DNA from 2 places in the Acetobacter pasteurianus genome. Region 1 is predicted to be linked to the other one. Evidence: predicted binding sites of a transcription regulator. Region 1 holds the regulator's gene; the other holds the start of a gene.
What was found. The regulator LexA, encoded in region 1, represses DNA repair genes until DNA is damaged. The targets are predictions, from matches to a motif close to TGTTCTANNTANGTTC.
Positions count from the first base shown of each region.

Region 2: the regulator LexA is predicted to act here: its motif matches at 2,179-2,194, upstream of FCN51_RS00775 (LexA family protein).

Region 1 is NZ_CP039846.2:133,075-137,589, reverse strand. It holds gene FCN51_RS13885 (aminotransferase class I/II-fold pyridoxal phosphate-dependent enzyme) at 1-360, shown strand, start outside; gene FCN51_RS13880 (alpha/beta fold hydrolase) at 360-1,052, shown strand; gene bioD (dethiobiotin synthase) at 1,049-2,446, shown strand; gene lexA (transcriptional repressor LexA) at 2,495-3,145, opposite strand; gene FCN51_RS13865 (molybdopterin molybdotransferase MoeA) at 3,232-4,506, opposite strand.
Region 2 is NZ_CP039845.2:180,746-185,260, reverse strand. It holds gene FCN51_RS00790 (hypothetical protein) at 1-112, shown strand, start outside; gene FCN51_RS00785 (hypothetical protein) at 251-949, shown strand; gene FCN51_RS00780 (hypothetical protein) at 1,104-1,931, shown strand; gene FCN51_RS00775 (LexA family protein) at 2,222-2,605, shown strand; gene FCN51_RS00770 (Y-family DNA polymerase) at 2,612-3,865, shown strand; gene FCN51_RS00765 (hypothetical protein) at 4,138-4,413, shown strand; gene FCN51_RS00760 (hypothetical protein) at 4,432-4,515, shown strand, end outside.

The sequences.
Region 1 (4,515 bases):
CCTTCTCCTTTGGTGCTGGGGGCTGTTGATGCCGCGCTTGATCTGCTGCCGCAAATGGATGCCCAGCGTGCTCATGTTGCTGCACTTGCCACCAGCTTTCGCCAAAAAATGCACGATGCGGGGCAGGATACCGGGCCATCCAGCACCCAGATTGTGCCTATTCTGGTAGGGCAGGAGGCACAGGCGCGCACTCTGGCCCAGAAAATGCAAGAGGCTGGTTTTCTGGCCGTGGCTATTCGCCCCCCCACGGTGCCACCGGGCGGCTGCCGTTTGCGGGTGGTTTTTCATGCCAACCATACATGGGCGCAAATGGAAGCGCTGGTTGATACGTTCATACGCGCCAGAAAAGGGTTGGCGTAATGGCGCGGCTTTTACCCGTGCTTGTACACGGCTGGGCGTTTGGGCCGGAGTTCTGGCAACCCGTGCTTGCGCAACTGAACTGGGCAGATGCAGTAACGTTGGACCTCGGTTTTTTAAAGCCAGAGGTCAGTGGTGTATTAAAAACACTCACACTGGATGAGGTGCGCCAAAAGCAGCAACCCATACTGGGGATTGGCCATTCCCTCGGGTTCATGTGGCTGATGATGCAACGCAGGCAGGGCATTTTGCCAGCAGGGAGCCAGTTTGCAGGGATTAACACATTTGCCTGCTTTGCCAGCCGAGAAGGCTTTCCTGAAGGTGTGGCGCCGCGCATTGTGCAACGCATGATACGCGGCTTGGGACGAGAACCCGTTGCGGTGGTAAATGATTTTCGCCAGCGCTGTGGCGCATCGCCTGTTTCTGCTGCATGTTGCCAGCCAGAAGAACTCACACGTGGGCTGGATATTCTGCGCACAGAAGATGTGCGGGCTGATTTGCCAACTGGCCTATTGGAAGTATTGGCAGGGCGGCAGGATGAAATTGCCTCACCCAGTATGACCGACGCCTCTTTTCCTGCTCCGGCACATATCAAATGGGTGGAAAACGGAGCGCATCTGTTACCTCAAACGCATCCGGTTGAATGTGCCCGGTTTTTGAAGACGTTGCGCAACAGGATGGAACAACAACTATGAGAAACTCCACCCGCGCTGCGCGTATTTGCCAAAGTTTTGATGCTGCCGAAAAGTATGATCAAGCTGCCACGGTGCAGCGTGTGGCAGCGCGTGAACTGTTCCAGCGCATACACACCTGCATGGCAGGCAAAAAGCCCCTGCGTATTTTGGAAATTGGCTGCGGTACAGGGTTGCTAACAGAACATCTGCGCGCTTGCTGGCCAGATGCAGACATTCTGGCAACGGATTTTGCGCCCAATATGCTGGTGCGGGCCAAAAGCCGGTTAGGAGAAAGTGTTTCCTACCATCAGATGAATGCGGCCACGCCAGATGTGAACGGCCCGTTTGATCTAATTTGTGGCAATCTGATTATGCAATGGCTGCCAGAACCCGCAAAGGCTTTGCACACTCTTGCAGAGATTCTGGCTCCGGGTGGTGTGCTTGCGGTTTCTACATTGTTGGACGGCACATTTGCTGAATGGCAGCAGGCCTGTGCGCAAGAAGGGCAGCGAGCAGCAACTCCGGTTTATCCACAGTTAGCCAATGCACAGAATTGGCGCCCGTCTGCGTTTTCTGGTGGTTGGGCAGAGCAGGATATTGTGCAGGCTTTTGCAGATGGGCTGGATTTTGTAAGGCACCTGAAAGCCACAGGCGCATCTACCCCGCGTGAAGGATCTGTGCCGTTATCAGCCGTTCAATTACGGCACGTTGCATTGCGGTTTCAGCAGGCAGGATGCGCCATTACCTGGCGTGTGGGCTATGCCTGTTTCCGCAAGCCGCCGCGGAAAGGGGTGTTTGTAACGGGCACCGATACCGGTATTGGCAAAACGCTGGTTTCTGCCTGTTTGGTGCGGCGCTGGCAGGGGGCTTACTGGAAGCCCCTGCAAAGTGGTCTGGCGGATGAGGAAGGAGATACCCCTACGGTTAAGCTCCTTGCGGGAGATCCGCTTTGCTTCAAACCCGCGGGGGCTTTTCTTGCGCCTCTTTCTCCTGATGCCGCAGCGCGTGCAGAAGGTGTGCAGATTGATCCAGCCCAACTGGTGTTACCACAGGGTGAAGCAGATAAGCCGCTGGTTGTAGAAGGCGCAGGCGGTCTGATGGTGCCTGCAACGCCAGACCTGATGATGATTGATCTGGCCCAACGCTGGGGGCTGCCAGTAGTGCTGGTAGCACGCAGCAGCTTGGGCACGCTTAACCATACCTTGTTGAGCTTGGAAGCTTTGCGTGCACGGCAAATTGCTGTGGCTGGCGTGGTGCTAAGTGGCCCACTGAATGCGGAAAACCGTGAGACAATCGCGCAAAAAGGCAAGGTGCGCATTCTGGCAGAAGTGCCATTTTGTGCGGAAATCACGCCAGATGTGGTGTCTGAACTGGCAAAGCTTTTTCCGCAGCGGGACGATATGTGTCCAGAATAGAAAAACAGATACCTGCGGGGTAAGTTTTTTACTCCGCAGGCCGTTTACTTAATATTGGCGGATCAACCCGGCTAGGCAGCCCTGAATACGCAGTTTTTCAGCCGGAACAATACGGGTTTCATAGCTGGAATTGGCCGGTTCCAGCGCAATCATATTGCCCTTGCGGCGCAGGCGCTTGAGCGTAACTTCATGCTCATCAATCAGCGCCACCACAATCTGCCCGTTTTCGGCTTGATCCGTGCGGCGAATAATCACGCTGTCACCGTCCAGAATACCGGCATCCACCATGGAATCCCCAGCTACTTCCAGCGCGTAGTAATCACCACTGCCCAGCATTTCAGCAGGAACTGTGAGGACGTGGGAGGTATCAGGCACGGCTTCTATGGGCAGGCCAGCAGCAATGCGCCCATAAAGCGGGATTCTTACAGTTTCCGCTTTGGGGCGTGTAAAGCTGGCACGCACCACGTTGGGGGGAAGTTCCTGCATTTCTGGCAGTTGAATAACTTCCAGCGCCCGTGCCCGATGATGGTGACGGCGCAAGAACCCGCGTTCTTCCAGCCCGGAAATAAGCCGGTGAATGCCAGATTTGGAACGCAGGCCCATGGCCTCACGCATTTCATCAAAGGAAGGTGAGAAACCTGTCTGTTTAAGGTGCGAATCAATGAATAGTAGAAGTTTGTGCTGTTTGCGCGTCAGCATATCGCACCTCAAAAAGCGGCTGTCGTAATGAAAAGAAAATCTTGCGATTGTTCTATATAAGTTCTCTTTTTATGTCAAGGGAGCGATCAGGGCAGTCGGATAATCTGGCAGGGTGTGCCTGCTTTTTGCGCCGGGGCAAAGGGGGCACGAAGCACCAGAACCTGGCTTTGCCTGAGAATGTTCAGCTGTGCTGAATCCTGCCGGGAAAATGGCGTGGCCACAGGTACAGCGCCTTGCGGAGAGGGCGCAAGTGTTGCGCGTAAAAAATCCTGCCGGGCATCGTTTTCTTTCACATCACAACCCAGAATGGCGGCCTCTGTTTGCAGTTCATCGCCAACGGGTAGCCCCATTAGGGTATGCAGGGCAGGTGTTACAAACACAATGGAGCACACCATAGCGGCCACCGGGTTACCGGGTAGGCCAATAATGGGTGTGTTGCCCAGCCGGCCAGACATCAGCGGTTTGCCGGGGCGCATGGCAATTTTCCAGAAATCCTGCTGCAACCCAATTTCAGCCAGAGCAGGGCGCACCAGATCGTAATCCCCCACGCTTGCGCCACCAATGCTTACCAGCATGTCCAGTGATGCAGCTTGGCGGAACTGGGTTGTCAGGCTTTCCATGTTATCGCGCGCAATAGGGAGCATAATGGTCTCTGCGCCCTGTTGTTGCAGCAGGGCAGCCACCATAAAGGTGGCGGAATTGAAAATGCCATCTGCCGGGGCTGGGTCTCCAGGCAGGATAATTTCATCACCCGTGGCCAGAATACCCACGCGCGGGCGGCGCGAAACCGTAAGCCAAACATGCCCGCCCGCAGCAGCCAGCCCGATATCACGTGGTCCGAGTCTGCGCCCTGCGGGCAACAACTCATCGTTTTTCTGAAAATCCTGCCCCTGCTGGCGAATATACTGCCCTTGGCGTGCCGGGGCTGTCAGCTTGGCGTGATCGCCTTCACGCTGCACGTTTTCCTGAATGATGACGGTATCTGCGCCAACGGGAATTTGCGCGCCGGTAAATAGCCGCACACATTCCCCTTTCTGCACCGTAACAGCGCATGGATGGCCTGCGGGTGCTTCGCCCACAATGCGCAAAACCGCGCCTTCCAGCGCGTCTTCGGCTTTGGCGGCATATCCATCCATTGCGGAAACAGAAACCGGTGGGTTGGCCGTGCGGGCATGAACGGGCTGGGCCAGCACGCGGCCACAGGCCTGCGAAAGCGGCACAATTTCCTGCCCGCATGTTTTCAGGTTTTCAAGAATTCGGGCGCGCGCAACAGCCACATCCAGCATGAAAAGTCCTCCTTTTTTGGCCTGTTGCACCGCTTTGATGCAAGAATACTTGACCTTTTGCACTTGTATGCGCATTTTGCCGGC
Region 2 (4,515 bases), on a different replicon from region 1:
CGAGATCGCCTTAAAAAATCTACTAAACCCCATACAACGTAAGACACTGAAAAGTTTTTTCTCAATTTGGGGGCTACTTTTTGGAAAATTACATTGCCGTCTTTGGTTGTAGTTGTAGAAAAAAATGTGATCCAGACAGTCTTTTAGCCTATTTATTATCAACTTCCAATTAATTGAATTATTGTGCCTTGCATCAATATCTATCATTCAGATTTCACCAAAATGTTGTGAACTGACATGGATAGGATCGATGGGTATCAAAGATTTTTCGACAATTGACGAATTGAGAGAAGCCTTTCCCTCATCCTTCCTGGCCAACGGCACTGTTGATCTGACTGCTCGGAGGGAAATCAGGACGTTGCCCTCCGACATGACTGTTGCAGGCCACCTTATTCTTGATAACTGCGACAATCTTACTGAAACCCCAGAAAACCTTTCTGTGACAGGCTGGATGTGCGCCACTACCTGTCATTCACTTGAGAAAATCAACAAAGCTAGAGTTGGCGGGAACATGCATATAACCAATTGTCCTCGTTTGCATGTGTTGAGCCCTGCCCTATCTGTTGGGGGATGCATAATTAACTACTGCAGTAGTTTGTCTGAACTTCCCAAGTTCCATGTTGCTCGGAATATAGATGTCTCGTACTGCCCAGAAATCCAAGTATTACCATGGAATGATGTTCGAGGTTATTTTAGCGCTGTCGGATGCACCGGGTTGAAAGAACTTCCCGCACCATTCTCTGTCGCAGGTCAATTGGATATCAGCGGAACTCGTGGACTTGAGTTGAGAAGTGATGTCTCGTCCCCATTAATCTGGGCGCGTAATTGTGAGGCCCTTGAGATCTCTGACGGCTCACTATTGCGCCGTTTGGGTGGAAACATTGATCTTGATGGATCTGAATACACCATCCTGACGCCTGACAGCATGCCTCAAGCTTTCTCCCCATAACCGCTTTCACTTCTGCTAATGACTTACATGTTGATCATAAATCCGCAGGGAATGGTTAACCTATAAACCAAACCTGCGATATGTAACCTATATATTACACGGTTCAACTGACACTTATCGGTGCTAGTTCAAGTCCCAAAAAGAGAGAATGCCAATGTTTCTTTACCATGGCTCCCCAGATCGAAATCTCTTTCAGGATGAGTTTACCGTCACTGCAAAAGAAAGCTCGCGTCTGCAAGCTTTCTTTACCACCACTGATCCTGGAGTGGCTGCTCTCTATGCGGGGCCTGATGGCGTTGTCTACCGATTTAATGCCGATCAGACATCGATGCGCTCTGGTTATGATAAACAAATAATCCTTGATGGAAGGTGGGATCCTGATTCTACAGCACATAACTGCCCAATATCTGACGATCAGTATTTGCTGATTGAGAAATACTTGCTTAACAATCAGATTATTAAGGAAGGAGACTATCTCGATCTTTGCTCTGAGAACTTTTATTACGGATCAATGCAACCAGCAGATCAAAATACATGGCTGCGCGTACTCCATGATGATTTTTTACCCGCCGAGATGCCGGCCAGCAAACGAGAAGCAGTGGCAGGCGAATTGCTGAAACTATGCGGTTACACTGCCGTAGTGGGTTATGATTCCTCTGATGGGATGGAAAACGACTTCACTAAGCGATATTCGGAATCAAACTGGTCTGACGCAGCTCGCTTGGGCTGCAAGAAGGTATTACAGGGCATTCAAAGGGATCCAGTAGATTATGATTGGACACCCGTTGTCGCCTTTATGAACGGTACGAAACCAAACTTAAAAATTTGCGGCAAAAAGCAGGCATCACTTATCTTGGAACAGATCTCGGGCAGCAAAACCGATTATCGAGTATGCAGAGAGTTTCCCAATTGGATAGAGCCCGAAAAGATCGTAACGCCTGCCTCTTCCCTTTCCATGTCTGATCGTGCACCTGCCTATTGACCGCCCTTTCTGCCCCCTTCTGCCGCGGCCGCCCTCCGCCGCCATGAAGCGGATTTGCGGGATGGATTATTAGAGTGCTCATCCTGTGATCTACATCTACACACAGTAACAGAATGGCACGCAAAACATGAACGGACAAAACATGAACGGAGGCCTATCTCCAGATTTTAGGTTATGAAGAACCAACAGTCATTATCGTCTATATCTCCCATAACTATCAGGTCTTTCTTGACTCATACAGCTCGCGTGTTCTTTATATGTTCTCGTGAGTGAGTGAGGAGGCTAAGGATATGACTACGGGCTATGCAGGCGACAGGACAACAGGGTTCGCAAGCCCAGCTTCAGACGCCATTGAAGGGCCAATTGACCTTTCGGAAGTCCTGTCCTTATCAAAGCCCAATCGATACCCGGTTCGAGTAAGTGGCACGTCATTCTCCTCCCGCGGTGTCATGAATGGAGACGTACTGATTGCGGATACCGCGGGAGCGCCTGCATCTGGACGGTTAGTCATCGCAAGCGTCAGTGGGCAGATCATTCTCGCAGAACTACGGAATGATCATGGTCGCTGGCTTCTCATATCTGGAGACGGCAGTTCTCAACCTCTATACGTTGATCCCGCGAAGGATGTTGAAATTTGGGGAACCGTTACTGCCCTCGTAAGAACGGAGGTCTAACCCCAAATGTTCGGTCTGATTGATTGCAACTCCTTTTATTGCTCCTGCCAGAAGGCGTTTGACCCGCGATTGAAGCACCGGCCGGTTGTTGTTCTCAGCAATAACGATGGGTGCGCCATAGCACGCACGAAAGAAGCCAAGGATCTGGGTATTAAGATGGGCGATGCCTGGCATTTGATCAGGAATATTCGCAAATTGGAGCATGTGGCCTGGTTCTCCAGCAATTACCCACTTTATGCAGATATGTCCCGACGGGTTTATGAAGTGCTTTTGGATTATGTTCCTCGCGTTGAAGCATATTCAATTGACGAGATGTTCCTGGATCTGAGCGGATTTCATGAAGATCTGTCCGTAGTGTGCGAGCAGATACGAACAGCAGTCGACCAGATCACTAAAATCCCTACATGTGTAGGATGGGGGCCGACTAAATCAATCGCAAAATTAGCTAATTATATCGCTAAGGACAGGCCTGAACTGGAAGGGTTATGCGATCTCAGCGCCTCCAATGTGCGAGAGAGGTATTACCGCAATCTGTCAGTTAGTGAAGTCTGGGGAATAGGGCGCCGCCTCGCGCCAAGGTTGCATGATTCAGGGATACGCACGATCCAGAATTTCGTTGATGCAGATGAGGCATTTATCAGAAAGATTATGTCTGTCACGGGCGTAAGGCTTCAGGCCGAATTGCGAGGAGAAAATTGCCTCCCTCTGTCAGAAGCTCCAGGGCAGAGAAAGGGTATGGTGTGCTCCAGATCCTTCGGTTGCATGGTTACGGACTACACGAGCATGCGTGAGGCGATCTGCACATTCACATCTCGTGCCGCAGAAAAGCTTCGCGCAGAAGATCTTGAATGCGGACACTTGACTGTTTTCATCCAGACCAGCTCACATAGGCGTCAAGATGAGTGGTATGCCCCTCAGGTGTCCCTCTCCTTCCCGCCGACCAACAGCACATTCTCTCTTGTTAAGCATGCTACACGGCTGTTGGATGCTATTTGGAAAGATGGATTTCGCTATATGAAAGCCGGAGTGGGGCTTAATGATCTTGCTCCATCCAACAGGCAACATAGCCTATTTGTGCAGGAAGATGAACAAAAGTCGCGTGCATCAGATGTGATGGACGTTATAAATCGCAAGTTTGGACAAGGTACCCTTAACCTTCTGGGCGCAGGCATACAGAAGAAATGGGCGCCTAGGCAGAATATGCTATCGCCTCGCTACACTACCGATATTAACGAAATCATGGTTGCCACCACCTTCTAATTGGGAATAGAAGGTTTTCCTGCAAATGGGGTTGATGGTGCAAGGGATAAATATTTCGATTGTGGGTTGTCAGTCGGCCTTGGGCCTTGTGATAACATACCCATCCACTGAGACCGGCTTCAGTCTGTCTTGCAACCCTTGCGTTTCCAGCAGAAGTTCATTCTACTGCGGGCTGATGATTATGCATTGATGCTTCAATTCACATCATAGGCTCTGGGATAGTAGCCGGTCACAGTCACATAGTATCAATTTACAAGGTTTTAGATTTAATTATGGAAACACGCTTTCAATTTATCATTCCTGAAGGCTCTATTGTGAAAACTCTTGGAGTTCCTGCAACAGCAGAGTCTCCAGAAATACCAAGAAGAACCTATCCTGCTAGAAAATACCTAACAGACCTAGTGAGGAATGACCTAAAGGCGCATGTTCGCCTCCCCAAAAAAGATTTTGACGACTTTCTAGTTACAACCAAGACATTTCAACAAAAATTACGCATGGAGTCTGCAGCAGAGGGTGAACTCTCGCCATTTTTCAAGAAAAAATGGTAAGATCTGGATAGCATCAGCATGAAACAACATCGTGAGCACAAAATCACCAAAAGTGCAGTTTTGATTGAGCTGAATGGTGAGGCTGTAATTCTTAAAATATCT